Regions from separate parts of the Comamonas endophytica genome, predicted to be linked through region 2. Evidence: riboswitches for the same ligand, from Rfam matches in the RefSeq annotation. Region 2 holds a riboswitch; each other region holds the start of a gene.

Evidence for each region. Region 2 has a riboswitch for cobalamin ahead of M9799_RS12095 (nitrite reductase). Riboswitches for the same ligand answer to the same signal wherever they lie in the genome.
Region 1: it holds a riboswitch for cobalamin, as region 2 does, so the genes downstream of both, cobW (cobalamin biosynthesis protein CobW) here and M9799_RS12095 (nitrite reductase) in region 2, are expected to answer to the same signal.
Region 3: it holds a riboswitch for cobalamin, as region 2 does, so the genes downstream of both, M9799_RS00050 (cobyrinic acid a,c-diamide synthase CobB) here and M9799_RS12095 (nitrite reductase) in region 2, are expected to answer to the same signal.

The regions. Positions count from the first base shown of each region.
Region 1 covers NZ_CP106882.1:123,382-133,024, forward strand. The annotation lists gene M9799_RS17535 (FecCD family ABC transporter permease) at 1-411, opposite strand, end outside; gene M9799_RS17540 (ABC transporter substrate-binding protein) at 425-1,435, opposite strand; cobalamin riboswitch at 1,557-1,754, opposite strand; gene M9799_RS17545 (GNAT family N-acetyltransferase) at 1,900-2,400, shown strand; cobalamin riboswitch at 2,433-2,647, shown strand; gene cobW (cobalamin biosynthesis protein CobW) at 2,754-3,812, shown strand; gene cobN (cobaltochelatase subunit CobN) at 3,812-7,624, shown strand; gene M9799_RS17560 (magnesium chelatase ATPase subunit I) at 7,621-8,649, shown strand; gene M9799_RS17565 (vWA domain-containing protein) at 8,781-9,308, shown strand; gene M9799_RS17570 (Bug family tripartite tricarboxylate transporter substrate binding protein) at 9,295-9,643, opposite strand, start outside.
Region 2 covers NZ_CP106881.1:2,657,541-2,667,183, reverse strand. The annotation lists gene cobI (precorrin-2 C(20)-methyltransferase) at 1-342, opposite strand, end outside; gene M9799_RS12100 (precorrin-8X methylmutase) at 353-982, opposite strand; gene M9799_RS12095 (nitrite reductase) at 966-2,192, opposite strand; cobalamin riboswitch at 2,398-2,634, opposite strand; gene M9799_RS12090 (M20 aminoacylase family protein) at 2,713-3,891, opposite strand; gene M9799_RS12085 (Bug family tripartite tricarboxylate transporter substrate binding protein) at 3,888-4,871, opposite strand; gene M9799_RS12080 (LysR substrate-binding domain-containing protein) at 4,972-5,883, shown strand; gene M9799_RS12075 (EAL domain-containing protein) at 5,911-6,744, opposite strand; gene M9799_RS12070 (Bug family tripartite tricarboxylate transporter substrate binding protein) at 7,058-8,029, opposite strand; gene M9799_RS12065 (NAD(P)H-dependent flavin oxidoreductase) at 8,062-9,039, opposite strand; gene M9799_RS12060 (AMP-binding protein) at 9,062-9,643, opposite strand, start outside.
Region 3 covers NZ_CP106881.1:4,271-13,913, reverse strand. The annotation lists partial or broken gene M9799_RS00075 (putative bifunctional diguanylate cyclase/phosphodiesterase) at 1-1,344, shown strand, start outside; gene M9799_RS00070 (CsbD family protein) at 1,692-1,910, shown strand; gene M9799_RS00065 (hypothetical protein) at 2,005-2,613, shown strand; gene M9799_RS00060 (cell division protein ZapA) at 3,059-3,433, opposite strand; gene M9799_RS00055 (DUF904 domain-containing protein) at 3,430-3,645, opposite strand; cobalamin riboswitch at 3,825-4,062, shown strand; gene M9799_RS00050 (cobyrinic acid a,c-diamide synthase CobB) at 4,196-5,596, shown strand; gene M9799_RS00045 (bifunctional adenosylcobinamide kinase/adenosylcobinamide-phosphate guanylyltransferase) at 5,599-6,159, shown strand; gene M9799_RS00040 (FecCD family ABC transporter permease) at 6,220-7,191, shown strand; partial or broken gene M9799_RS00035 (ABC transporter ATP-binding protein) at 7,188-7,990, shown strand; gene cobO (cob(I)yrinic acid a,c-diamide adenosyltransferase) at 8,064-8,633, shown strand; gene bluB (5,6-dimethylbenzimidazole synthase) at 8,682-9,416, shown strand; gene cbiB (adenosylcobinamide-phosphate synthase CbiB) at 9,406-9,643, shown strand, end outside.

The DNA.
Region 1 (9,643 bases), on a different replicon from region 2:
CACCAACGCAAATGCGCATACGGCGCCAAAGAAGGCACCCGTGGTCATCGACACTGCGCCCGCGCCCAGGCCCGCCACCGACACCAGCACCGCCCCCGTCGAGGCGCCGGCGGAGATGCCCAGCAGATAGGGCTCGGCCAAGGCGTTGCGCAAGAGCGACTGCAGGATCACGCCCGAGATCGCCAGGCCCGCGCCGCAGCTGGCCGCCACCAGCGCGCGCGCCAGCCGGTAGTTCCAGACGATGCCCTGGTCGATGGGATCCACCGGGTATCGGGCGCCCAGCAGCTGGTTGGCCAGCACCTGGAAGACCGTGGCTGGCGCCAGCCGTGTCTCGCCGATGGCCACGCCCAGCAGCACGGCAACGGCCAGCAGGGCCAGCGCCGCGGCGCCCAGCAGAAGGATTCGCAGCACTTCGGTGAGGCTCTTAACGCGCGGGCGCCTGCAGCTCGAGCGCCGCCTGCGCGATCTGCTCGATGCCATCGACCATGCGTATCGAGCCCTGCAGCGCATCGGCATCGACGATCACGATGCGGTTGTTCTTCACCGCATCCATATGGCGCGTGACCGGGTCCTTCTTCAGGAACTCGAGCTTCTTCCGGTAGTCGTCGGCGGGAAAGCGCCGGCGGTCCATGCGCGCGATGATCAGCATCGAGGGGTTGGCCTTGGCAATGGTTTCCCAGCCCACGGTGGGCCATTCCTCGGCCGAAGTGACGATATTGCGCAGCCCCAGCGTCTGCAGCATGTAGCCGGCCACACCCTTCTGGCCTGCCATGTACGGGTCGATGGACAGATCCGCGCTGGAGAACCACAGCGCCGCCGACATGTTCCGCAGCCTGGGCGACTGCAGCTGGGTGACGGCCTTGGCTTGGCGTTGCCGGAGTTCCTGCACCAGCGCCTGGCCGCGTGCCTCGACGTCGAATATCTGCGCCAGCTGCTGGATGCTCTTGTAGAGCGTATTGACGTCATAAGCCGCGGTGCGCGTGCCGTCGGCGCCGCTGAGGTTGTTCTTGCCCTCGCAGTCCGAGGGCATGGCATAGGTGGCGATGCGCAGGTCATGGAACTGCTCGCGCGTGCCGACCACGCCCTCCTTGCCCACCATCCATTCGAACTGCGACACCACCAGCGCCGGACGCTTGCCGATCACGGCCTCGAAGCTCGGGTCGTTGTCGGCCAGGCGCGGCACCTTGTCGTCGATCGCCTTGAACTGCGGCTGCACCGCGTTGAACCACAGCGAGGTGCCGGACACCCTGTCGCCGAGGCCCAGCGCATAGAGCATCTCGGTGCCGGCCTGGCCGATGGTCACGGCGGATGCGGGAGCCTTGTCGAATTTCAGGGTGTGGCCGCAATTTTGCAGCTGCAGGGGGTAGTCGGTGGCGCTGGCAGCCAGCGGGGCCGCGGACAGCAGCAGGGAGAAGGCGAGGCGTCGAAGCAGCATCCAGGGATCTTTCCAGAAAAGGCGGGCGCTTCCGGAAGCCAGCCATGCACGACCCGGCCCGCCGCTGCTGCGGCACGCCTGGATTCCCGCCATTGGTCGCTTCCCGGACACCCCGCCGGCAGTGATCGTCTAATCCTCGGCAGGTCTCCTGACTGGCAAGTCATCGCACGCCTGGCGCCTTCCCGAACGTGCGTTCAGTGGCTTGGTGCAGGGGCACTCGTTGCCTACAGTTGCGGGGGCAGTTCCATTTCGTGGATTCCCTCATGTGTCGGCACGGGCCGATGCATGTCCTTGCGGAACCGGAGGTGGGGTTAATGTAGCTGATTTGGGGGAGGTTGCTGGGGTGTTGGAGGGCAGGACGTCCATCCTTCGACAGGCTCAGGACGAACGGGGTAATACCTTTCGCCCTGAGCCTGTCGAAGGGTGTCACCCCTACAGCGCCGCAAATGCCATAGAGTTCCATCATGTCCCGCATCCTGCACATCGAACCCGTCCCTACCCTCCCGCCCGTTCTCGACTTTCTCCAACAAGCCCGCTCCCAGATGTTTGCCGGACGCGCCGATATTGAAACCATCCCACCGGATCTGCAAAGCTTCGAACAGACCTACGCCAGCGGCACCGGCCGGATGCTTGCCGCCTGTGATCCCGCGCGCCAATTGATCGGCACCATCGCCTGGCGCGCCTATGACGGCCGCTTCGCGCAACTGGATTTCTCCCCAAAGAAGGTGGTGGAAGTGGTGCGTCTGTTCGTCGCACCCGAATACCGGCGCCAGGGCATTGCCGATGCGCTGTTCCAGGCGCTGTGGGAGCAGGCCATTGCGCAAGGCATCGAAGTGCTATATCTGCACACCCATCCCTTCCTTCCCGGCGCCCTGGAATTCTGGCAGCGCCATGGCTTCGAGGTGATCTGCCGGGATGCGGATCCACAATGGCAGACCATCCATATGCAATGCGCGCTCCAATGACCTGCGCGCTAGAGGTCGAAAGACGCCTCCTATAATCCCCGCACCGTACAGGAGTCCCGCGCCGAAGTCTCGGCCGGGGTGAAACGGGAAGACCGGTGACCCCATGCATTTGCCTGGCCATTCCGGCGCAGCCCCCGCTGCTGTAAGCCTGACAGACACAACGCAATGCCACTGGGCGCCGGCCCGGGAAGGTGCTGTGCGCTGGGTGACGGCAAGCCAGAATACCGACCTGTAGGCTTTCAGCCGTTGCCCCGGGGTGTGGGCGGCCTGCTCATGTCCCGTGGCCGCCTCCCGCCCGCGGGCGCCTGGCATGCCGTCCCCGTCCCTGGTGCGCTTTACTACCAGGAGACCCCATGACCCCATCCGCCAAGATTCCCGCCACCATCGTCACCGGCTTCCTGGGCAGCGGCAAGACCACGCTGCTGCGCCATATCCTCGAGAACGCGGGCGGGCGCCGCATCGCCGTCATCGTCAATGAATTCGGCGAGCTGGGCATCGATGGCGACATCCTGCGCAGCTGCGGCATCGGCTGCGACGACAACGGCGAGGAGCTGCCGGGTCAGCTCTATGAACTGGCCAACGGCTGCATGTGCTGCACGGTGCAGGAGGAGTTCTATCCGGTCATGCGCGAGCTGATCGCGCGGCGCGCGGATATAGACCATATCCTGATCGAGACCAGCGGCCTGGCGCTGCCCAAGCCGCTGGTGCAGGCCTTCAACTGGCCGGAGATCAAGAACGCCTGCACGGTGGATGCCGTGATCACCGTCGTCGACGTGCCCGCCACCGCTGCCGGCCAGTTCGCCGCCAACCCTGCCGCCGTCGATGCCCAGCGCCGCCAGGACCCGAATCTGGACCACGAATCGCCGCTGCACGAACTCTTCGAAGACCAGCTGATGTCGGCCGATCTGGTGGTGCTGAGCAAGCTCGATCTGGCTAACGCCGAGGACCGCGCCAAGGTCGAGGCCATCGTGCGCGAGGAAGTGCCGGCGCAGGTGAAGATCGTCGCCGCGGACCAGGGCCGCATCGATCTGGGCGTGGTGCTGGGATTGTCCAGCGCCTCGGAGGAGACCATCCACGAGCGCCAGGGCCACCATGGCCATGACGAGGAGGACCATGACCACGATGATTTCGACTCCATCGTCGTGAAGCTGCCCGAGGTCGAGCGCGATGGGCTGCTGGCCGCGCTCGAACGCATCGTGTCGGAGCACCAGGTGTACCGCGTGAAGGGCTTCGTTGCGGTTCCGGGCAAACCGATGCGCCTGGTGGTGCATGGCGTGGGTACGCGCTTCGACAGCTATTTCGACCGCCGCTGGGCCGCGGGCGAGACGCCGCAGACGCATCTGGTGCTGATCGGCCATGATCTCGACGAGGCCGGCATCCGTGCCGAGCTCGCCTCCCTGGGAGCGCGCTGATGCATCTGCTTGCCGTCCAGCCCGGGGGCTTCGTCGATGACGAGGCCTTTGTTTCCAGCCTGGGCCAGACGCCGGCGCAGGTGGTGGTGCTGAGCGCGGCCGACACCACGCTGGCGCTGCTGGCCGAGGCCTGCGCCCAGCTGCGCGCCGGGGTGGATGGTGAGCGGTTGCCCACGCTGCGCCTGGCCAATCTGATGCACCTGCGCCAGCCGGCCTCCGTCGATCTGTATGTGGACGAGGTGCTGCAGCATGCGCGCGTGATCGTCATCGACCATCTCGGCGGCGAGAGCTACTGGCCCTATGGCACCGAGCGCATCCGCGAGATTTGCCGCCTCAAGGGCATCACGCTGGTGATGTTCTCGGGCGATACCACCGAGGACCTGAATCTGCTGCAAAAGAGCACCGCCCAGGTGGAGCAGTGCCGCGCCCTGTGGCGCTATCTGCGCGAGGGCGGCATAGCCAATGCGCGCGAGATGCTGCGCTATCTGTGGCAGGCCTTCCTGGGCGGAACGCAGCCGGCGCTGCCGCCGCGCCCGCTGCCTTCGGTGGCCGTGTACCACCCGGCGCACGATGCCGCCACGGCCGAGGACTGGCAGCAGCCCGGCCCGCTGCAATGGCTGCCCGGCGCCCCCGTGGTGCTGATCGCGTTCTACCGCGCGCATCTGCAGTCGGGCAACACCCAGGTGTTCGAGGCGCTGAGCCGCGAACTGCTGGCGCGCGGCATGAACCCGCTGCCGCTGGCGCTGCTGTCGCTGAAAGACGCGGCCAGCATGGCGATGCTGCACCAGCTGTGCGCCGAGCGTCATGTGGCGTTGATCCTCAACACCACCTCGTTTTCGCAGTCGTCCCTGGAGACACCGGGCGACCACGCGCTGGCGGGCGATATCCCGGTGCTGCAGGTCATCATGTCCGGCGCCAACGAGCAAAGCTGGCTCGACGACGCGCACGGCCTGCAGCCGCGCGACATCGCCATGCATGTGGCCATGCCCGAGGTCGACGGCCGCATCATCACGCGTGCCATCAGCTTCAAGGGCCGCGCGCACCGCAGCGAACTCACGCAGTCCGACGTCGTGCAATACCAGCCGCATGCCGAGCGCCTGGCCTTCGTCGTGGAGCTGGCGCAGCGCTGGTGCCGGCTGCGCAGCAAGGCCAATGGCGACAAGCGTCTGGCGCTGATCCTCGCCAACTATCCCACCAAGGAAGGCCGGCTGGGCAATGGCGTGGGGCTGGATACGCCGGCATCGGTCATCCACATACTTCAAGCCTTGCAGCAGCAAGGCTATGCCATCGATGCGCTGCCCGCCGATGGCGACGCGCTGATGGCGCTCCTGCAGCAGGGCATCACCAACGATCCGGATTCGTGGGCCGTGCGGCCTGCGCAGCAGAGCCTGGCGCTGCAGAGCTATCAGGCGTTCTTCGCCAGCCTGCCCGAATCCAACCGCGAGGCGGTGCTGCAGCGCTGGGGCGCGCCGGAGGCCGATCCGATGGTGCGAGATGGGCGCTTCATGATCGCCGGGCTGCGCTGCGGCCAGGTGTTCGTGGGCATCCAGCCGGCGCGCGGCTACCAGCTCGATCCCGCCGCCAGCTACCACGACCCCGACCTGGTGCCGCCGCATTACTACCTGGCCTTCTACCACTGGCTGCGCAGCCACTGGAACGCCGATGCGATAGTGCATGTGGGCAAGCATGGCAACCTCGAATGGCTGCCGGGCAAGAGCGTGGCGCTGTCAAATACCTGCTGGCCCGATCTGGTGTTCGGGCCCATGCCGCATCTCTATCCCTTCATCGTCAACGATCCCGGCGAAGGCACGCAGGCCAAGCGCCGCGCGCAGGCGGTGATCGTGGACCATCTGATGCCGCCGCTCACGCGCGCCGAAAGCTATGGCCCGACGCGCGATCTCGAACGCATGGTGGACGAATACTACGAGGCCATCACCATGGACGGCCGGCGCGCGCAGCTGCTGCGCCGCGAGATTCTTGCCCATATCGTGAAGCATGACCTGCACCAGGATCTGGGCATGGCCGCGCCGCGCGGCGCCGAGGAGGAGCAGCTGCTGCTCAACAGGACCGACGCCTATCTGTGCGAGCTCAAGGAAAGCCAGATCCGCGACGGGCTGCATGTGTTCGGCCAATCGCCCACGGGGCGGCTGGCACGCGACACGCTGCTGGCGCTGGCGCGGCACCCGGTGGGCAATGGCCAGGGCGCCAACGGCAGCCTGGTGCAGGCCATGGCGCGGGACCTGCAGCTGGGCAAGGATTTCAACCCGCTGGATGCAGCGTGGGAAGCGCCCTGGAACGGGCCGCGCCCCGAAGTGCTGGCGCAGATCGATGCCCAGCCCTGGCGCCATACGGGCGATACGCGCGAGCGCCTGGAACTGCTGGCGCTGGACTGGCTGGAGCGTGCGCTGGACGAGATCAGGGCGGCCCATTGCGGCATGGCAGATACCCTGCAGGTCCTCGAGCGCGTGCAGCAGGACCTGCGCCCGCGCCTCGAGGACTGCGGCCCGCAGGAAATCCTGCAGCTCAGCCGCGGGCTGGAAGGCCGCTTCGTTCCCGCCGGCCCGAGCGGCGCGCCCACGCGCGGGCGCCCCGATGTGCTGCCCACCGGACGCAATTTCTTTTCCATCGACACGCGCGCCGTGCCCACGCCCACCAGCTGGACGCTGGGGCTGCAGTCGGCGCAGTTGCTGGTCGAGAAATACACGCAGGAGCATGGCGACTACCCGCGCACGCTGGGCCTGTCGGTCTGGGGCACGGCCACCATGCGCACCGGCGGCGACGATATCGCGCAGGCCTTTGCACTGCTGGGCGTGCGCCCGAAGTGGGCCGACGGCAGCTGGCGCGTGGTGGATTTCGAGGTGCTGCCGATGGCGGTGCTGGGCCGCCCGCGCGTCGATGTGACGCTGCGCGTGTCGGGCTTCTTCCGCGATGCCTTCACCAATGTGATCCGGCTGTTCGACGCCGCGGTGCAGAAGGTGGCGGATCTCGAAGAGGAAGACGAAGACATCAACCCGATCCGGGCACGCGTGCTGCAGGAAGCCGCGCTGCTGCAAAGCCAAGGCATGCAGGCCAAGGAGGCGCGCCACCAGGCCGGACTGCGCGTGTTCGGCGCCAAGCCCGGCAGCTATGGCGCGGGCCTGCAGGGCCTGATGGAAGGCGGCAACTGGCAGACCGACGAGGATCTGGCCACGGCCTACCGCAACTGGGGCGCCTATGCCTATGGCCAGCAGGACGACGGCACGCCGCTGCCGGACACCTTCGTTCGCCGTCTCGGCGCGATGCAGCTGGTCGTGCAGAACCAGGACAATCGCGAGCACGACCTGCTGGATTCGGACGACTACTACCAGTTCCAGGGCGGCATGGCGGCAGCCGTGCGCCACTTCGGCGGCCAGCAGCCCGATCTCTACTTTGGCGACCACAGCAACCCGCAGGCGCCGCGCATGCGCACGCTGCAGGAGGAAATCAGCCGCGTGGTGCGCGCGCGCGTCACCAACCCGAAGTGGATCGACGGCATCAAGCGCCATGGCTACAAGGGTGCGGCGGAAGTCGCGGCCACGGTGGACTATCTTTTTGCCTTCGATGCGACGGCACGCGTGGTGCGCGACGACCAGTACGCACGCGTGACCGATGCCTTCGTGGCCGATGCCGCCACGCGCGACTTCCTGACGCAGCACAATCCCGCCGCCTTCCACGGCATCTGCGAACGGCTGCTCGAAGCCATCCAGCGTGGGCTGTGGCAGGACGGCAGCAGCCATCAGGCGCTGCTGGAAGAGCAGCTGCTGCAGGCCGAACAATTTCTGGAGAACCGATGAGCTTCCCTTTCAGCGCCCTTCAAGGCCAGCAGCAGTTGCAGACCGCGCTGCTGCTGGTGGCGGTCGATCCGCTGCTGGGCGGCGTGCTGGTCGAGGGCCCGCGCGGCACCGCCAAGTCCACCAGCGCGCGCGCCCTTGCCGAGCTGCTGCCGGCGGGCCGCTTCGTCAACCTGCCGCTGGGCGCCACCGAGGAGCAGCTGGTGGGCTCGCTGGATCTGGAGGCCGCGCTGCAAAGCTCCGCCGTGCAGTTCCGCCCCGGGCTGCTGGCGCAGGCGCACCAGGGCATTCTCTATGTCGATGAAGTCAATCTGCTGGCCGACGGGCTGGTCGATCTGCTGCTCGATGTCAGCGCCAGCGGCATCAACCGCATCGAGCGCGATGGCGTGTCGCACCAGCACCCGGCGCGCATCGCATTGATCGGCACCATGAACCCCGAGGAAGGCCAGCTGCGGCCGCAGTTGCTCGACCGCTTCGGGCTGTTCGTGCAATTGGCCAATGTGCCCGATGTCGCCACGCGCAAGGCCATCGTCAAGGCGCGCATGGCCTTCGATGCCGACCCCGAAGGCTTTGCCGCGCAGCATGCTGGCGCACAGCAGGCGCTGGCCCGGCGTGTGGCCACGGCCCGGGAGATCGTGGCATCGCTGGACTGGTCCGATGCCGTGCACGAGCATGTGGCGCAGCTGTGCCAGCAGGCCGGTGTCGAAGGCGTGCGCGCCGATCTGGTGATGCTGCGCGCGGCGCGGGCGCATGCGGCATTGGCCGGGCGCGATGAGGTGCTGGTTTCCGATGTCGATGCAGTGGCCGAACTGGCGCTGGCGCACCGGCGCAGCCAGGAAGCCGGCGCGGGCTCGCCACCGTCCGGCGCACCCGAGCAGACACCGCCGCCTGCACAGCGGCTCGATGACACCCCAGCCCCAGGCGTGGGCGAAAGCCAGCAGCAGAACTGGGGCGCGATGCCCCCACCCCAGGCCACCGCCCTGCGCGCGGTCAAACCCCTGAAGGCGCTTGCGCCAAAAAAAGCCTGACGCGCCCTGCGCTGGCCGGTCAGGCCAAGGCAGGGCGCGGCAGCAATACCGCGCGCAAGGGACGTTTGAATGGCGCGTCCGGGACGCGCCTGGACTGGGTCAAGACCCTGTTGCATAAAGGCCGCCGGCCCTTGAAGCGGGAACATCTGCATTACCGTCCGCAACCCATGGGCAGCCAGGCGCTGCATTGCGTGCTGCTCGACATGTCGGCCTCGATGCTGCGCGGCGAAAAACTGGCGCTGGCCAAGGGCTGCCTGCTGGCCCTGACGGAAAGCTTCTACCGCCGGCGCGAACACCTGGCGGTGATCGGTTTTTCCGGCACCAGCGCGCAACTGCTGCAGGCGCCGGGCAAGGTGGCGGCCTTCAATGCGGATTGGATCCAGCCGCTGCGCGGCGGCGGCGCCACGCCTGTGGAATCGGCCATGGCGCTGGCCCATCAGCTGCTGCGCCGCGCGCGCGCCGCCTCTTCGGGCCGGGCGCTTTCGCTCTGGCTGCTCACCGACGGGCGCTTTGCCGCCCTGCCCGCGCGCCCGCTTCTCGCCGACAGCTGCCATATCGTCGACTTCGAGAACGAGGCCGTGGCGCTGCAGCGCTGCCAAAGGCTGGCGCTGGACTGGGAGGCGCAGTGGATATCGGCGGCGCAGCTCAGTCGGGCTTGATCTTCGCGCGCGCGATCACCTTCTTCCAGCGCTCCTGCTCCACCGCGATGAACTTCTCGAACTGCGCGGGGGTATCGCCAATGACCTCGGCCGCGTCGCCATGCAGGCGGCGCAGCGCATCGGGCGCCTTCACGGCCTTCATGGTCTCGGCCGACAGCTTGTCGATGTTCGCCTGGGGCATGTTGGCCGGCGCCAGCATGCCGTACCACTGCGTCATCTCGAAGCCCGGGAAGCCCTGCTCGGCCACCGTGGGCACATCCGGCAGCTGCGGCAGCCGCTGCGACGAGCCGGTGGCGATGCAGCGCACCTTGCCCGACTTGATGAAGGGCAGGATG
Region 2 (9,643 bases):
CGAGCCATAGAGAAAGGGGTCACCCTCGCACAGCACGATCACGTCTTCGCCCTGCGCCAGCTGCGTCAGCCGCGTCTGCCAGTCGAGATAGAAATCCGACAGCTGCGCGATGTAGCGCGGGTCGTCGTGCGGAATCTCGGTCGTGAGCGGGTACTCCATCGGGTACTCCGTCACTTCGGCATGCAGCATGCCGTTCACGAGCTGCCGTGCCTTGCCCGGGTGGCCGCGCTTGCGGAAATAGGCGACCTGGCGCGCATTGCGCAGCAGCCGGTCGGCCTTCACGCTCATCAGTTCGGGATCGCCCGGGCCCAGCCCGACGCAGATGATCTTGCCGCGGTTCATGCGCTGCTCCTCACTCGGCCGGCGAGGCCAGCGCATTGACCGCGGCGACGGTGATGGCCGAGCCGCCCAGGCGCCCCTGCACGATGGCAAAGGGAATGCGCCCCCACTCGCGCAACGCGTCCTTGGACTCCGCCGCGCCGACGAAACCCACCGGGCAGCCGATGATCGCCGCGGGGCGCGGGCAGGCCGGGTCCTCGAGCATGTTGAGCAGATGGAACAGCGCCGTCGGGGCATTGCCGATGGCCACCACCGCGCCACCGAGCCGGTCGCGCCACAGCTCCAGCGCCGCGGCGCTGCGCGTGTTGCCGATCAGCGCCGCCAGCGCCGGTACATGCGGGTCCTGCAGCGTGCAGACCACCTCGTTGCCGGCCGGCAGGCGCTTGCGCGTGATGCCTTCGCTGACCATGCGCGCATCGCAGAGGATGGGCGCGCCGCGCTGCAGCGCGGCCTCGGCGGCGGCGGCGAAATCGGGCGAGAAATGGATATGCGCGGCCAGCTCCACCATGCCCGCGGCATGGATCATGCGCACCGCCACGCGCTCTTCCAGCGGAGTGAAGCGCGCCAGATCGGCCTCGCTGCGGATGATGCGAAAGGATTGCCGGTAAATCTCTTCACCGCGCGTTTCATAGGTATGGGTCATGGAGCAGTCTTGTTATCTCCGCTGGCGCTCTGTCGGCAGCCACGGAGGAAATCGGGGTGCGGGGCGCATTGCCGCGGCTGATATGCAGCAGCGCCTTGCCACCGGCATCGGGGCCCGCGCAAAGCACGGCCGAGGCTTCGGCAGGCAGCGCGCAGAACTTGGCGCAGCCGCTGACATGCAGATGCCGGTGGCGCGGCACATCGCCGGCAAGCGCCAGTGCCAGGGTTTGCGCTGCCACCAGGCCCTGGGTGCAGCGCGGCGCGCCGGTGCAGGCGGACACGCGCAGGCGCGCGTCATCGGGACGGGTGATCCAGTGCGCAGCATCCAGCGGGGTGATGGCGCGATCGGCCAGCAGCAGCGAACGCCAGGGCGTGACGCGCAGTTCGGCATCCGCGGGCAGTTGCCTTGCCAGCTCCTGCATGGCCGCGGCATCGATGCGGCCCAGCGGCGCGCCCAGCACCTGGCCATGGGCGGCATGCGGGCCGGGGAGCAAGGGATCGGCGCGCTGCATCAGCGCCGCGTGCAACGGCGCCCCTACCTGCGGCGTGCGCTGGGCCAGCAATCCGCGCAAGCGCGTGGGCGCGGGCGCCGTCGTCATGCGTTCGCGCGCAAACCAGAGAGCCAGCTGCACGGCGGCATCCACGGCCTCTTCGGCGCGCGCAAAGCCATGCCATTGCGCCGTACCGCCCAACGCCAGGCCGTAACCCGCATCTTGGTCCACCCAGAGCTGAAGGTCCGCGCCAATGCTCTGCATGCGCCGCGCCGGATCGTCCACCAGCAGCCCGAATTTGCTGGGCAGCGCCTGCAGGCCGGCACGCGCCAACGCCGCCGGGCTCAGGTGTTCGATCGCGGCCTGCGACAACTGCCGCGCCAGCGCATGGGTGGCATCACCGCGCCGGTACAGGGCCGTGCAATGCACCGCCGGCGCGAGATCGGCATCGGCGTCGGCAGGCACCAGCCCGGCCTCGATCAGCCGTGCGCGCACGACCGGCAGCTGCGCCGTGCCCACGCCGCGCAGCTGCACATTGCCCAGCCGCGTCAGTTCGATCTGCGGATGCGCATGCGCCAGCGCCGATACCGCCAGCACGCGCCACTGCGCGGCGCTGACGGCCGCGCAGTGCGGACGCACGCGCACGATCCAGCCGTCCTGCGCGCGCATGGGCTGCCAGGCAGTGGGGCACCAGCCCTGGACCTGGATGGACTGCGTCATGGGGAAATGGGCGCGCCGTGCGGCGTATCGACGCCCGGCGCAGGTCCTGCCCATGCGGACGGACAGCCAGATGCTTGCTGCATGCAAAATCAATCGTCAGTCGGGCCGCTTCCCGGGCCGGATGGATGAATAGTGCAGAGGGAGAGAAATCGAGGGGCGCGGCTGCGGGCAGCCGGTCACCAGGCTACTGCATTCCCGCTGCGCCTTGGGTTCACACCAGGCCGGTCTCCGGACTCGCAGAGCTCAACCCGGGGGCCGAAGCCTCGACACGCCTTCCCGCTTGCGCAGTGGCTGCCCGGGCCGTGGGGCCGGGGCGTGCATCGAGGCACTCTGATTACCGTTGCGGGTGCAGTGCAGGCTTTGTGGCATGTCCACGCACCTGCTTCCCGTTTCATTCCAGGCGCGCAATGCGCCATGGAACACCTGTGATCGGGGCGGATTTTACGCGATGTCGGCAGCTTGCGCCCGGCGCGGCCGGCGAGGCGCGGCCGGCGAGGCGCGGCCGGCTAGGCGCGGGAGCTCAGCGCAGGAAGCGTTCGGCCAGCTGGCTCCAGAAAGCCGCGCCATAGGGAAGGTTGACGTCGTTGAAGTCGTACCTGGGGTTGTGCAGGCCGCGCCCGCCATCCGCGGGGCCGTTGCCGATGCGCACCAGCGCGCCCGGGCAGCGCTGCAGCATGTACGCGAAGTCCTCGCTGCCCATGAGGCGCGGGAAGTCGCGTTCCACGCCCTCCTCGCCCACCAGATCGGCCGCCACCTGCGCCGCCAGCTCCACGGCAGCGGCGTCGTTCACCACCACCGGGTAGCCCTCGACATAGTCGATCTCCGCGCGGCAGCCATGCCCCTCGGCCACGCCCGCGATCAGCGCGCAGATGCGCTCCTTGAGCAGCGCGCGCATTTCCGGGGAGAACGAGCGCACGCTGATGCCGATCTCGGCCTCGGCCGGGATCACGTTGAGCGCATCGCCGGCGCGCAGCCGGCCCACGGTGACCACCGCCGATTCCGCCGGATCGACATTGCGCGCCACCACGGTCTGCAAGGCGGTGACGATGGCCGCTGCCGCGACCAGCGGATCCACGGCCAGGTGCGGGCGCGCCGCATGGCCGCCGACGCCGATGATCTTCACGAACACCCGGTCGCCCGCGGCCATGAAGGCGCCGCTGCGCAGCAGAAACCGTCCTTGGGGAATGCCGGGATGGTTGTGCATCGCGTAGACCGCATCGCAGGGGAAGCGCTCGAACAGGCCGGCATCGACCATGGCCTTGCCGCCGCTGTCGAAGCCGCGCTCCTCGGCCGGCTGGAAGATCAGGTGCAGCGTGCCGCTGAAGCGGCGCTGGCGCGCCAGGTACCTGGCCGCGCCCAGCAGCATCGTCATGTGGCCGTCATGGCCGCAGGCATGCATGCGGCCCGGAACGCAGCTCGCGTGCGCCGCGCCCGTGGCCTCCTCGATGGGCAGCGCATCCATGTCGGCGCGGATGCCCAGGCGGCGCGCGCCCTCCCCCACGCGCAGCGTGCCGACCAGGCCGGTGCCGCCAAGGCCGCGCGTGACCTCGTAACCCCATTCCTGCAGCTTGCCGGCGATGAAATCGGAGGTCCCATGCTCGGCAAAGGCCAGCTCGGGATGGCGGTGCAGATGGCGGCGGATGGCGACCAGCTCCTGCTCGTAGGGCAGCAGCTGCTCGATGCGGGTGTACTGGGTCATTCGAGAACGATGTTGTTGGCCTTGGCGATGCGCTGGTAGAACTTGATGCGCTCGGCAATCTCCGCGCGGTAGGCCTGCGGCGTGACGTCTTCGGGGACCATCATGCCCTTTTCCACCCAGGTGGCCTGGGTCGCCGGGTCCTGCAGCACCTTGCGCGTGGCCTGGTACAGGCGCTCGATGATCGCCGGGGGCGTGTTGGCGGGCGCGGCCAGGCCGGTCCAGGAGGTCAGGTTCAAGTCGGGCAGCTTGAGTTCGGCAAAGGTCGGCACGTCGGGCAGCTGCGGCACGCGCTGCGGCGCGGCCACGGCCAGCGCGCGCAGCTTGCCGTTGCGGATGTTGCCCAGGTTCGACGACAGGTTGTTCCAGGTCAGCTGCACCTGCCCGGCGATCAGGTCGGTCACCGCCACGCCGGCGCCGCGGTACGGGATGTGCGTCATCGGCAGCTTCGCCTGGGTCTTCAGCAGTTCCATGCTCAGGTGCGAGACCGAGCCGGTGCCGGCACTGGCGTAGTTCAGCTTGCCGGGGTTGGCCTGGGCATATTTGACGAGTTCCGCGAAGCTGCGCACCGGCAGGTCGGCGTTGACCAGCAGCACGTTCGCCAGCCGATCGATCAGCGTGATCGGCGCGAAATCCTTGACCGCGTCGTAAGGCAGGTTCGGGTTCACCGCCGGGTTCACGACATGGGTGCTCTGCGAGGTCACGACCAGCGTGTAGCCATCGGGGCGCGCCTTGGCCACATGGACCGAGCCCATGGTGCCTCCGGCGCCGCCCTTGTTGTCGACGACCACCGGCACGCCCAGCTCGCGGCTCAGGCGGTCGGCCATCAGCCGGCCCGAATTGTCGACCGAGCCGCCCGGCGTGAACGGCACGACCAGCGTGATCGGCTTGGAAGGATATGCGGCTTGGGCATGTGCTGCCGCCAGCGGCGCCAGGGTGCCGGCTGCCGCCAGGCTTACGAATTCGCGTCGGTTGAATTGCATGGGTTTGCCTCGATGAAGATGGCGCGATGGTATGAACGCCGCAGCGCGCCGGCAAACGACAATTTCATCCAGAGCGATGACATGATGTAATCGCCGCATCATGAAGATCCATTCCCCCTCGCTGGTCGAGCTGCATGCCTTTCTCGCGGTCTGTCGCCAGGGCAGCTTTCGCCGCGCCGCCGAGGAGCTGTGCGTGACGCAGGCGGCGGTGAGCCGCGCGGTGAAGCGGCTGGAGGAGCATCTGGCCGGCGGACGGCTGTTCGAGCGGCTGGCCACGGGCGTGGCGCTCACGCCACGCGGAGTGCAGCTGCGCAAGCTCACCGAGCGGCATGTGCTGGCGCTTGAATCGGCGGCCGAGACCATGGGCCAGCAGGCGCAGCCCCAGCGCGTGCGGCTGAGCGTGATTCCCACGCTGGGCATCCAGTGGCTGATGCCGCGACTGCCCGGCTTCAACGCGCGCCATCCCGATGTCAGCGTGGAGCTGCGCCAGTTCAAGCACGACGAGGATTTCACGCGCGACGACGTCGATCTGTGGATAGAGGTCAAGAGGCCGCGCCGGCGCTGGCCCGACCATATCCACACGCGCTACCTGCTCGGGCGCGAGCTGATTCCGGTGTGCACTCCGCGCCTGAGCCAGGGCTTTCGCACGCCGCAGGACCTGCAGCACGCCAGCCTGCTGCACCACACCAACTTCCCGGACAACTGGGAGCGCTGGTTCGCCAAGGCCGGCGCGCCCTGCACGCCGCGGCTCGGGCCGGGCTTCGATCTGACGATGCATCTGATCGTGGCCGCCAAGGCCGGCATGGGCGTCGCGGTGGTGCCGGGCTGCGTGGTCGAGCGCGAGCTGCAGCTCGGCGAGCTGGTCATGCCCTTCGACATCGATGTCTATTGCGGGCGCGGCTATTTCATCTGCAGCAAGCGCGATGTTCCGTCCTTCGCCGCCCGGGACAGGTTCGCCCGCTGGCTCGACGAGCAGGCCAGCGTGCACCTGGGCGCGGCCACGGCGGTCTAGGCCCGCGCCCTGCGCCAAGCCGCTGGCTCAGGCGGCGCGGCGCATCCCCACGTCGAATGCCGCGTCCGGCACCCGGCCTATGGCGCGGAAGGCTGGCTTGGCAAACAGGTAGCCCTGCATCAAGTGGATGCCCGTATCCCAGAGGAAGTCGCGCTCCGCCGTGGTCTCGATGCCCTCCGCGATGACCTGGATGCGCAGCTCCTCGCACAGGCGCACCAGGCTGCGCACGATGGCCTGGCGCGCGCGGTGCGTGTCGATGTCGCGGATCAGGTCCATGTCCAGCTTGATGATGTCGGGCTGGAAGTCCGCCAGCAGCTTCATGCCGGCGTAGCCGGCGCCGAAGTCGTCGATGGCGGTCTTGAAGCCGCAGCGCTTGTACTCGCGCAGGATCTCGGCAAACCACGGACCGTCCTTCACGCGCTCGCCCTCGGTCACCTCGAAGATGATCCTGTCGAGTGGAAAGCCATGCGCCTTCGCCGCCGCCAGCGTGGTGCGGATGCACAGCTCGGGCTTGTAGATCGCATTGGGCAGGAAATTGATAGACACCGCCTGCCCGATGCCCAGCTCGGCCGCGCCCTTGATGGCCTTGACGCGGCAGGCCTGGTCGAAGCGGTAGCAGTTCTTCTCGTCGAGCTGCGACAGCACTGTCATCGCGCCTTCACCGCCGGGGCCGCGCACCAGGGCTTCGTGCGCGAACACCGTGCGGCTGGCCAGGTCCACGATGGGCTGGTAGGCGAAGTCGAACCGGAAGGGTAGGCGCTCCCCCCTGGCACAGTCTTCGCAATCCTGCGGCGTGCCGCTCAGCGCGATGAAATCGATGGGAAAGGACGCGGGGGCCGGGGTGGTGGGAAGCAAGTGCATGGCGATAGGGCGCAGGGCGGAATGCTACCAATGTAACGCCTCACTTTCATCCTGATTCACTTTAATTGCCGCCCCTACGTCGACATGGCGCACCGGCCTACGAATATGCCGCCATATGCCGATCGGGCGCTATCTAATGCAATCTTCTTCTTTGGATTCCTGCAGCGTGGAAGCTAGCATTGGCTGCAATGGAACACGCCTTCCGACAGGCCCTTCGCCGGTGCCTTCGCCAGGGCATCTTCCATGCGGTGCGGATCCAAGCAGCAAGCCCAGGACTCCTGCTTGGACCCGCACCGCGCCTTGCCGGGGGAGCTCAGTTCTCGAGCGTGATCTTCGCCGCCTTGATGCGCGCGCCCCAGCGTGCGGGGTCATCGGCCACGATCTTCTCGAAGTCCTTGCCATAGGTGCCCGTGGGGCTGTAGCCCAGCGTGACCAGGCGCTGGCGCACCTCGGGCACGCGCACCGCATCCGAGGCGGCCTTGCCCCAGGCGGCCACCTGTTCATTGGAGGTGTTGGCGGAGGTGACGAAGCCGATCCAGCCCACGAGTTCGTTCATCGAGGCAAAGCCCTGCTCGCCGAAGGTGGGCACATCGGGGAAGGCCTCGGAGCGCGTGGCGCCGGTCACGGCCAGCGCGCGCAGCTTGCCGTCCTTGCCCAGGTGCTGGCCCGCGGCGCCAAAGTCCGCCACCACCGAATCCACCTGGCTGCCCATCAGGTCGTTGAGCGCGGGTGCCGTGCCCTTGTAGGGCACATGCACCAGCTTGAGCCCGGCGGCGCTGCTGAAGGCTTCGCCCACCACGTGGCTGGCGGTGCCGGAGCCGTAGGAGCCGAAGCTCTGCGGATTGCGTTTGGACAGCGCGACATAGTCGGCCAGGTTCTTTGCCGGATGGTTCGCATTGACCAGCAGCACCAGCGGCGTCGTTCCCAGCTGCACCACCGGCTTGACATCCTTGACGCTGTCGTAGGGCACCTTCATCAGATGCGGCACGATGGCCACCGTCGAGCCCAGCAGCAGGCCGAAGGTCGGGTTGCCGGCCGGCGCGCGCACCACGTCGCCCAGCGCCAGCGTGCCCGAGGCACCGGGCTTGTTCTCGGCCACGATGGTGACGTTGAGTGACTTGCTCATCTCGTTGGCCACGGCGCGGCCCACGGTGTCGGAGCCGCCGCCTGGCGCCAGCGGCAGCACCATGCGCACCGGCTTGCCCGATTGCGCCAGCGCCAGGCCGGATACCGCCACCATGCCGGCGGCCACCATCATCTTCAGAACGTTGCGCTTGGAATCCATGTCTCGTCTCCCGTTGTTGTCGCTAGAAAAGTTCAGGCGTGCGCGGCCACCAGCTGCTGCGTCGATGCGCAGGCCGCGCGGTACTGCCGCGCCAGCTCCTCGATGAACGCGCCCGCGGGCTGGATCTGGGCGAGCGCCCCGATGCCCTGCCCGCAACCCCAGATGTCCTTCCAGGCCTTGGGCTTGGAGGTGCCAGCGGCCCAGTTCATCTGCCGCGCCTCGCCCTGCGGCAGGTTGTCCGGATCGAGCCCGGCGCGCGCCAGCGAGGGCTTGAGGTAATTGCCGTGCACGCCGGTGATCAGGTTGGTGTAGACCACGTCATTGGCCGTGCTGTCGAGGATCATCTGCTTGTGGCCCTCGGCCGCGTTGGCCTCCTGCGTGGCGATGAAGGCCGATCCCATGTAGGCCAGGTCCGCGCCCATGACCTGCGCCGTGAGGATGGCGCGGCCGCTGGAGATCGACCCGGACAATGCCACCGGGCCGTCGAACCACTGGCGGATTTCCTGCAGCAGCGCAAAGGGCGACTGCGCGCCCGCATGGCCGCCCGCGCCAGCCGCCACCGCCACCAGGCCGTCGGCGCCCTTCTCTATGGCTTTCCTGGCAAAGCGGTTGTCGATGACGTCATGCAGCACGATGCCGCCCCAGGCGTGCACCGCGTCGTTGATTTCCTTGCGCGCGCCCAGCGAGGAGATGATGATCGGCACCCTGAAGCGCGCGCAGACTTCCATGTCCTGCTCGAGGCGCTCGTTGCTGCGGTGCACGATCTGGTTGACGGCAAAGGGCGCCGCGGGCTTGTCGGGATGCTGGCGGTCGTGTTCCGCCAGCTCCGAGGTGATGCGCTCGAGCCAGACCTCGAGCTGGTCCGCGGGCCGCGCGTTGAGCGCCGGGAAGGAGCCGACGATGCCGGCCTTGCACTGGGCGATGACCAGCTCCGGCGTGGAGATGATGAACAGCGGCGCGGCGATCAGCGGCAGGCGCAGCTTGTCTTTGAGGGCGGGGGGCAGTGCCATGGGAGTCCTGTGATGTGGGTTTTCAGATGCGGCGGTCTGCGCCGGCCCAGTAGGGCTCGCGCAGCAGCCGCTTGAAGATCTTGCCGGTGTCCTCGCGCGGCAGGGCGTCGTGGAAGGTGATGGTGCGCGGAATCTTGTAGTTGGCAATCTTCTCGCGCAGGCGCTGCCCGATGGTGGCCGCATCCAGCGTACGGCCGGGCTTGAGCTGCACCGCGGCGGCCAGCGCCTCGCCGAACTCGGCATCGGGGATGCCGAACACCGCAACGTCGCCGACCTCGTCCATGGCCAGGATGCAGGCCTCGATCTCGGCCGGGTAGATGTTCACGCCGCCGGAGATCACCATGTCGGATTTGCGGTCGCAGATGAACAGGTAGCCGTCCTCGTCGATGAAGCCCATGTCGCCCAGCGTGACCAGGCCATCGCGGCTGATGCCGCGCCGGTCTTCTTCACGGCCTATATAGGTGAAATCCGGCATGGCCGGCTGGCGCACGTAGATCAGGCCGATCTCGCCGGGCGGCAGTTCCTCTCCGCCCTCGCCCACGATCGCCAGCTGCGCGCTGCCCAGCGCCCGGCCTGCCGAGCCCGGCTTGGCCAGCCATTCTCC
Region 3 (9,643 bases), 1.1 Mb from region 2:
CTCACGGGCCTGCCCAACCGCCTGTGCCTGTCCGCCCATGTGGAGCGGGCGCTGGCGCGCGCGGCGGACGGCCATGAGGTGTTCGCGATCCTGTTCATCGACCTCGACCGTTTCAAGATCATCAACGATTCGCTGGGCCACCAGTTTGGCGACCGCGTGCTGAAGCTGGTGGCCGAGCGGCTGCAGGGCTGCCTGCGCGCGGCCGACATGCTCTGCCGACTGGGCGGCGACGAATTCGTGCTCTACCTCGAGGGCTGCGACGAAACCCTGGCGGCCAGCGTGGCGCAGCGCATCCTGCGCGAGATGCTGCGTCCCTTCCTGCTGGATGGGCTGGGTTTCTCGGTGCAGTGCAGCATCGGCGTGTCCCAGTACCCCCACCACGGCCATACGCTCGACGAGCTCATCATGCAGGCCGATACCGCGATGTACCGGGTCAAGGAGCGCGGCCGCGGGCATTACAGCTTCTACCAGCCGCAGATGAACTCCGGCCTGCTGTCGCGCATGAAGCTCGAGCATGCGATGCGCCAGGCGCTGGAGCACGGCCGCATGGCGGTCTATTTCCAGCCGCAGGTGCATATAGGCAGCAACCGCATCGTCGGGGCCGAGGCCCTGCTGCGCTGGAACGATCCCGAATTCGGCATGGTCTCGCCCGGCGTGTTCATCCCCATGGCGGAGGAGTCGGGCTACATCGTGACGCTGGGCGCCTGGGTGCTCGAGCAATCGATTTGCGAAGCCGTGCGCTGGAGCGTTGGGGGGCGGCCGCTGAAGGTGTCGGTCAATGTCTCGGCGCTGGAGTTCCGCCAGCCCGACTTCGTCGAGCGGCTGCAGCAGCTGCTGTCGCGCCACGGCCTGCAGGCGCACCTGCTGGAGCTGGAGCTGACGGAAAGCATCCTGCTGCAGGATGCCCACGAGATGGCGGCACGCGTGCGCTCCATCGCCGAGCTGGGCGTGGGGCTGGTGATCGATGATTTCGGCACCGGTTATTCCAGCCTGGGCTATCTCAAGAAACTGCCGATCGCCAAGATCAAGATCGACCAGTCCTTCGTGCGCGGCCTGCCGCAGGACCCGGGCGACCGGGCCATCGTCAGCGCGATCATCAGCATGGGCAAGGCGCTGGGCACGGAGGTCGTCGCCGAGGGCGTGGAGACCAGCGCGCAGCGCGATTGTCTGCAGTCGCTGCAATGCCAGTTCTTCCAGGGATTCCTGTGTTCGCCCGGTTTGCCGGCCGAGGCTTTCGACGCCCGCATGCGTGAAATGGGTGTGCTGCAGGAAGACGACTGGCACTGCGGCGTGGTGGCCGACTCCGCCCTGCGCCTGCAAAGCGGCAGCCCGGAACGCCAGTAGCGTCCAGCCGCCGCAGGGCCTTTGCCACGCGGCGCCGCATTCGCCTGGCGCGGCCTGATGCAGCGCCGCGGGCGGCTGTCCCTGAGCAGAGCACTGCCGGAGCGACAGGGCCATCCAACGGGATTCTATTATCCTGATTTATCGGTTTCTGCTATTTGATAATCAAAAACAATTGATTTATATGCTTTGTTGCGAGTGTAGGTGAAAGCCGACTGGCATAAAACTTCATATCCCACATCTGCCAATTGCACTGCGGAATACATTGAATGCACATCTCGCTTTCGGGTGAATGTGTTTTCAATTCAGCGGGCTGTGCTTCAGAACCGCGTAGATAAAAAGGATTTTGTATGAACGAAGATCGAGTTTCAGGAAACTGGAAACAATTCAAGGGCAAGATCCGCGAGCAATGGGGCAAGCTTACCGATGACGACCTTGATGTCGTTGCCGGCAAGCGCGACCAATTCATCGGCAGGATCCAGGAGCGCCAGGGAGTGGCCAAGGAAGAGGCCGAGACCCAGCTGCGCGACTGGCAACAGCGCAATCCCGATTTCCGTTTCGACGAATAACGGTCTTTTTCGACATATTCCGTGCCAGGCATCAAGGGTGCATTCAAAGCTTGAATGCATATTCCCTGCCTGTCATGATCACAAGGAGATAATCATGAACTTCAAACAAAAACTCACCGCCATCGCTGCCGTTGCCTGCATGTCTTCGGTATTCGCCGCCACGCCTGCCGAGCACAAGGCCGCCAAAGACCAGATCAGCGCCGACTACAAGGCTGCCAAGGCCCAGTGCGACACCCTGTCCGGCAATGCCAAGGATGTCTGCGAGAAGGAGGCCAAGGGCCGTGAAAAGGTGGCCGAGGCCGAACTCGAGTACCGCGCCGATGCCAGCGAGCGCAACCGCCACAATATCGCCAAGGCCAAGGCCGATGCCGAATACGATGTGGCCAAGGAAAAGTGCGATGACCTGAAGGGCAATGCCAAGGACGTCTGCGAAAAGGACGCCAAGGCGGCGCACGTCAAGGCCACGGAAGCTGCCAAGATGAACACTTCCGGCAACGTGGGCCCCATGGGCAACGCCGGCACTGCGGCCATGCCGGCTGCAACCCAGCGCGGCACTACCACGGCTCCCGAAGCGCGCCGCGACGCCAGCCAGGAAAAAGTGCGCGAAGCCGAATACAAGGCCGCCCGCGAGCGTTGCGATGCACTGAGCGGTGACGTCAAGGACAAGTGCGTGGCCGACGCCAAGCGCATTCACGGCCAATAAATCCCGAGCTGATGCGCAGCGGGGCCTGAATCCGCTGCTTCAAGCCGCAGTCGCGCAGGGCGCGATTGCGGCTTTCTTGCGTATGCACCCCGCTGCGCTTGCTGCGGCGCGGCAGGGGGGTGATGGCTGCGGATGCCTGCCGGGACCGCGAAAAGCCCACGTGCATGGAGCGGCAAGCCAATGAAAACGGGCCGTGCAATGCACGGCCCGTCAGGGAAATTGGGTGTCTGCAAATTCCACCAGACCGGCATCCTGAACCGGGGTTCAGGTGGGCAAGGGCAGCTTGACGTTGGGTTCATCTGACGCGAGACGATCACGCTCACCAAGCGATGTACCAAGCCCGGGCTCAATGAGCATTGGTTCAAGGAAATATAAAGCCCAGCAGATTTGCAGACGACTTCATTGTAATGTGGATGCGCCAAGCTCGCCGCCGCAGGCGCAAATTTTACAGCAGTTGCGGATCGTCTTCAAGCGCCTGGTCAAGGCGCTCGAGCAGAGCCACGATGCGCTGCGCGTCTTCCTGCTGCTGGATCATGGCCGCCTGCACCAAGGCGTCTTCGGCAGCAGTCGTCTCGACCGCCACCGGCTCGGCGACAACGGGAGCAGGAGCTGGCATGCGCTCTGCCGTGACGATGTCGAAAGCCATGTTGAGCGCGGTCAATACCGCCACGCGTTCACGCGAACGCACCTTGCCGGCGTCGCGAATGCGGGCCATAGTGTCGTTGACACGGGCCACGGCCTCGAGCAGGCGTTCCTCGTGTCCCTCGGGGCAGGTCAGGAGATAGTTCTGATGCAGGATCTGCACGTCAAGCTGCTTCATGTGCCGGCCTTTTCATTGCTGGGCAGGCGCTCGATCAGGGCATCGACACGGGCACGCGCGGCGCTCAGCCGCGAGCGCAGCGAATCGCGTTCCTGGGTCAGGGCCGCGACCTGTTCGGCCAGCAGGGCATTGGTGCGCTGAAGCTCCTCGTGGCGCAACAGAAGTCGCTCCACGCGGTCGGATATGAGGTCGAGGGGGGACGGGGCAGACATAGGAGGTCCAATTGTAGAACTTGCCGGCTGGAGATAGGCGTAAAAAAGCGTTCCTCCGGCCTGCGGGCGTGTGGAATATGCTTTGTCCTACAGCCTCGGAAGCATGCAAGTGCTCGCCAACTTGGGTCCTGCGTGGCTGGCATGAATCGGCAGCCAGGGCCGCACCGACGCCACTCGCGGCTACAATGGCCGGCGTTGGTGCTCATGCGTCCGCCTCCAGGATGCATAGTTCAACGGGAAGCAGGGAGGATGCGGCGCGCGGGCGCCGCTTTCGTGCCTGCGCTGCCCCCGCAACGGTCAGCGGATGAGCGTTTGCCCGCTCGGCTCTTCTTCACCGGCCACTGGCATCGCGCTGGGAAGGCCTGCAAGAGCTTCGCTCCGCCCAGCCCGGATACCGGCCAACGAAGTGCATCCGCCATGCCTGCATCGCGGATTGCTGGAACCCATTGCCGACGGGGAGGTCGGCGCCGGGTGGCTTCACGTTGATACTCATGCTTCACCCTGTTCACGGCGTCGTGCGCCGCCGCGCCCTGGCTGTCGCCAGCCTGCCATGGAGCAGCGCACCATGACGCCCGCGCGCTGCCCCGCATTGCTGATCACCGCGCCTGCCTCGGGCCAAGGCAAGACCACGCTGACGGCGGCGCTCGCGCGCCTGCATGCGCGCCAGGGGCGGCGCGTGCAGGTCTTCAAATGCGGGCCCGACTATCTCGACCCGCACTGGCACCAGCTGGCCAGCGGCGCCCCGGTGCATTCGCTGGACCTGTGGATGACAGGCGAGGCCGATGCGCGCGCGCGGCTGCACGCGGCGGCGCTGTCTGCCGATCTGATCCTCATCGAGGGCGTGATGGGGCTCTATGACGGCAGCCCCAGTGCCGCGGATCTCGCGCGCCGCTTCGGCATCCCGGTGCTGGCGGTGATCGATGCCGGCGGCATGGCCGCCACGCTGGGCGCCGTGGCCTACGGGCTGCAGCATTTCCAGCCGGGCCTGCGCTGGGCCGGCGTGCTGGCCAACCGCGTGGCCAGCGCGCGCCATGCGCAGCTGCTGCAGGCCGGGGTGCATGCCGACAGCCATTGGCTGGGCGCGGTGCAGCGCATTGCCGCCGATGCGGGCACGGCGCTGCTGCCCCAGCGCCACCTGGGCCTGGTGGCAGCGCAGGAACTCGCGGACGGCATGCAGCGGCTCGACTCCGCTGCCGATGCGCTCGAGGCCACGGCGCTGGGCCAGCGCAGCTGGCAGGACTGGCAGCAATGGACGGTGGAATTTGCGCCGCCGGCACCGGCAGCCGAGGCAGGCCAGCCCGAAGCGCTGGGCCCCTGGCTCGACGGCCGGGTGGTGGCCGTGGCGCGCGATGCGGCCTTCAGCTTCGTCTATCCCGCCAATCTGGAATGCCTGCGGGCCATGGGTGCGCAGCTGCGCTTTTTCTCGCCGCTGGCTGGCGAGAGGCTGCCGGCGTGCGATGCGCTGTGGCTGCCCGGAGGCTACCCCGAACTGCATGCCGCGCAGCTTGCGGCGCAGGGCGCGGTGCAGGCCGACATCCGTGCGCACTGGGAAGCGGGCAGGGCGATCTGGGCCGAGTGCGGCGGCATGCTGGCGCTGTGCGAAGGCATTGCCGGGAGCGACGGCCAGTGGACGCCGCTGTGGGGGCTGATGCCGGGCCGGGCGCAGATGCAAAAGCGCCTGGCAGGGTTGGGCATGCAGCAGCTGTCCACGCCCTGGGGGCTGCTGCGCGGCCACAGCTTCCACTATGCGCGGCTCGAGAGTGGCGCGCAGGTGCTGGGCCGCAGCCGCCGACCCGATGCGGATGCGGGCGCCGAAAGCGGGGAATGGCTCTATCGCCACGGCAGCCTGCATGCGAGCTTCTTCCACGCCTGGTTCGCCTCGCACCCGCGCGCGGTGGCGGCGCTGCTGGGCGCGCGCCAGGCGCTGGACGATCACAGGGAGGACACATGAGCATGGCGCGCAGCGAATTGATCCTGGGCGGGCAAAAGAGCGGCAAGTCGCGCCGCGCCGAGGCATTGGCCCAGGCCTGGCTGCTGGAGTCGCCCGCCCACAGCGCCTGCCTGCTGGCCACGGGCCTGGCATGGGACGAGGAGATGCGCGCGCGCATCGAACGCCACCAGCATGACCGTGCCGAGCGCGTGCCGGGAATGCGCACGCTGGAAGTGCCGCTGGACCTGGCGGGCGCGGTGCGCGCGCACAGCCAGCCGGGCTGCCTGCTGGTCATCGACTGCCTGACCATGTGGCTCACCAACTGGATGATGCCCATGCCGGGCCAGCCGCCGCGGAGTCAGGATTGGGCGGCGCAGCGCGCGGGTTTCCTGGCCGCGCTGGCCGAGGCGCCGGGCCCGGTGGTGCTGGTGGGCAACGAGATCGGCCTGGGCGTGATTCCGCTGGGCCGCGAGGTGCGCGCGTTTGTCGATGCGCTGGGCATGCTCAACCAGCAGGTGGCCGCTGTCTGCAGCCATGCCACTTTGATGTGCGCGGGCTTGCCCCTGGTCCTCAAGAGCCCTTGACTGATGACCGCTGAAACCAGCTTACATGAAGTGGAAAAGCAAGGCTTGCATCCGGCCTGGATGGCGCTTGCGTTGCTGCTGGGCAGCGGGGCGCTGATGGCGCTGGGCGCCGGGCTGGGCAGCAGCGGCTGGGAGGGATGGGGCGACCAGGGCGATCCGCTGGCCTGGCAGATCGTGCGCGACATCCGCCTGCCGCGCACGCTGGGCGCCTGGCTGGCTGGCGCGCTGCTGGGGCTGGCGGGTGCCGTGGCGCAGGGGGTATTCCGCAATCCGCTGGCCGATCCCTATCTGCTGGGCAGCGCCTCGGGCGCCTCGCTGGGCGTGGCGCTGGCCATGGCGGCGCTGGGCGCCTCGCCCTTCGCGCTGCAGGGCTTGCTGCGCCTGGGCATCACCGGCGCGGCCTTTGCCGGCGCCGCGGGCGCGGCGCTGCTGACGCTGGTGCTGGCACGGGGCGCGCACGACACGCTGCGGCTGCTGCTGGCCGGCGTGGTGGTCGGCGTGGTGCTGGGCGCGGCGGCGTCGATGGTCTTGCTGCTCAATCCTGCAATCATGCAGGCCATGCAGTCGTTCATGCTGGGCAGCACCGCCTTCGTGGGCTGGAGCGCCTGCGCGCTGATGGCCGCCGTGCTGGTCGCCGTGCTGCTTGCCGCCTGGTCGCTGGCGCGCGTGCTGGACGGCCTGGCGCTGGGCGAAGCCACGGCGCAGAGCCTGGGGCTGCCGCTGGCGCCGCTGCGCCTGCTGCTGATCGCGCTGCTGGCGCTGGCCACCGGCACGGCGGTGGCGCAATGCGGGCTGATTGCCTTTGTCGGCCTGGCCGCGCCGCATCTGGCGCGCTCGCTGGTGCGCGCCATGCACCGCTGGTTGCTGCTGCTGAGCGCCGGCATGGGCGCGGCGCTGCTGCTGGGCGCCGATCTGCTGGCGCGCTGGCTGCTCGCGCCGCAGGAATTGCCGGTGGGTGTGCTGACGGCGGTGCTGGGCGGCAGCTATCTGCTGTGGCTGATGCACCGGCGCAATCTGCGGGAGGCCGCATGAGCGTCCATGTGCCAGGTGCCGGATGGGCGCTGCAGGCCGAGCATCTGTCGGTGTCGCTGGGCGGCCTGCCGGTGCTGCGCGACCTCACGCTGCGCATCGCCGCGGGCCGCTGGACCAGCATCGTCGGCCCGAACGGCGCCGGCAAGTCGACGCTGCTGCGCGCGCTGGCCGGCATGGCGCAGGGCCAGGGGCAGTGCTGCTGCTGGGCCGTGCGCTGGCGGACTGGAGCAGCCGCGAGCGTGCACGCACGCTGGCCTGGCTGGGACAGGACCAGGCGGTATCCCCCGAGATATCGGTCTATGACGCGGCGATGCTGGGCCGGCTGCCGCACCAGTCCTGGCTGGGCGCAGCTTCCGCGCAGGACCATGCCGCCGTGGAGCAGGCGCTGCGCCGGACGCAGAGCTGGGCTTGGCGCGGCCGCAGCCTGGGCCAGCTCTCCGGCGGCGAACGCCAGCGCGTGCTGCTGGCGCGCGCGCTGGCGGTGCAGGCCCGGGTGCTGCTGATGGACGAGCCCCTGGCCCATCTCGATCCCCCGCACCAGGCCGACTGGCTGGACTGCGTGCAGCAGCTCGTCGCGCAAGGCACCACGGTGGTCAGCGTGCTGCATGAGCTGTCGATGGCGCTGCAGGCGCAGGAACTGCTGGTGCTGGCGCAGGGCAGGGTGCTGCACCAGGGCGGCTGCGCCGATCCGGCCTCGCATGCCGCGCTGGAGCAGGTGTTCGCGCAGCGCGTCCAGGTGCGCGCCATCGATGGCCAATGGGTGGCCTTGCCGCGGCTGCTGCACAGGCGCGGTCCATGACCCGCTGCAGATAATTTTCGGATGCTGCCTGCGCGCAGCGTCCATCTCTCTCACGCAAACGAAAGTGCAAACCATGCAGATCGAACAAGCCCCCACCGAGAAGCCCTACACCAAGCCCGAAGGCCAGCGCCGCGGGCTGGTGCTGGTCAATACCGGCAATGGCAAGGGCAAGAGCACGGCCGCCTTCGGCCTGGCGCTGCGCGCCCACGGCCGCGGCAAATCGGTCAAGATATTCCAGTTCATGAAGGTGCCGACGGCGCGCTTCGGCGAGCACCGCATGTTCGAGCAGCTGGGCATGCCCATCGAGGGGCTGGGCGACGGCTTCAGCTGGAAGAGCCAGGACCAGGAGCAGTCGGCGCAGCTCGCGCGCGAGGGCTGGGAGCGCGCGCGCAACGCCATCATGTCGGGCGTGCACTTCATGGTGGTGCTCGACGAGATCACCTACCCGCTGATCTACGGCTGGCTGCCGCTCGAGCCGGTGCTGCAGACGCTGCGCGAACGTCCGCACGCAGTGCATGTGGTGCTGACGGGCCGGCGCTGCCCGCCCGAGATCATCGAGCTGGCCGACACGGTGACCGAGATGACGTTGGTGAAGCACGCATTCCAGGCCGGCATTCCCGCGCAGCGCGGCATCGAGGATTGACATTGCGACAATGGCTTGACCCACTGGCTTGAAGAAAAGGCGCGACCCATGACTTCCCATCCAAGCCCCGCTGCCGACCCGCTGCCCGGCGCCACGCTGGCCGCGCTGCCCTTCGACGAGGCGGCGCGCGCCGCCGTCTACCGCGCCATCCACGAGCGGCGCGACATGCGCCATTTCAGCGGCGGACGGGTGGAGGAGGCGGTGCTGCTGCGCCTGCTGCGCGCCGCGCACCATGCGCCCAGCGTGGGGTTCATGCAGCCCTGGCGCTTCGTGCGCGTGCGCAGCCGTGCGATGCGCGAGCGCATCCATGCGCTGGTCGAGGCCGAGCGGCTGTGCACCGCCGAGGCCCTGGGCGAGCGCGAGGGGGAGTTCATGCGGCTGAAGGTGCAGGGCGTGCTCGACGCTGCAGAAGTGCTGGTGCTGGCCATGCCGCCGGGGCGCGAACAGCATGTGTTCGGCCGGCGCACGCTGCCCGAGATGGATGTGGCCTCGGCCGCCTGCGCCATTCAGAACCTGTGGCTGGCCGCGCGCGCCGAGGGCCTGGGCATGGGCTGGGTGTCGCTGTTCGATCCCGAGGCGCTGGCGGCGCTGCTGGGCATGCCCGAAGGCAGCCGGCCGCTGGCGGTGCTGTGCCTGGGCCCGGTGCCGGCCTTCTATGCCGAGCCCATGCTGCAGCAGCAGAAATGGGCGCAGCGCGCGGCGCTGGCCGACATGCTCTTCGATGAAAGCTGGGGCCAGCCGGCCAGCGCCGGCAAAGACGCAGGCAGCAGCGATGTGGGCTGAGGGTGTGGGGGGAGCGGGCGCCGCGGCCGCGGCAATGCTGCTGGCACTGCTCATCGATCGTCTGTGGGGCGAGCCGCCTGCCCGGATGCATCCGGTGGTGGGCATGGGCCGGCTGTTGGGAGCCGGAGGCCGCTGGGCGGGTGCCAGCGAGGCGCGCGATCCTGATTTCAGGCGCTGGGCCATTGGCGCAGCGCTCTGGTGCCTGCTGGCCGCAGGAATTGCCGGCA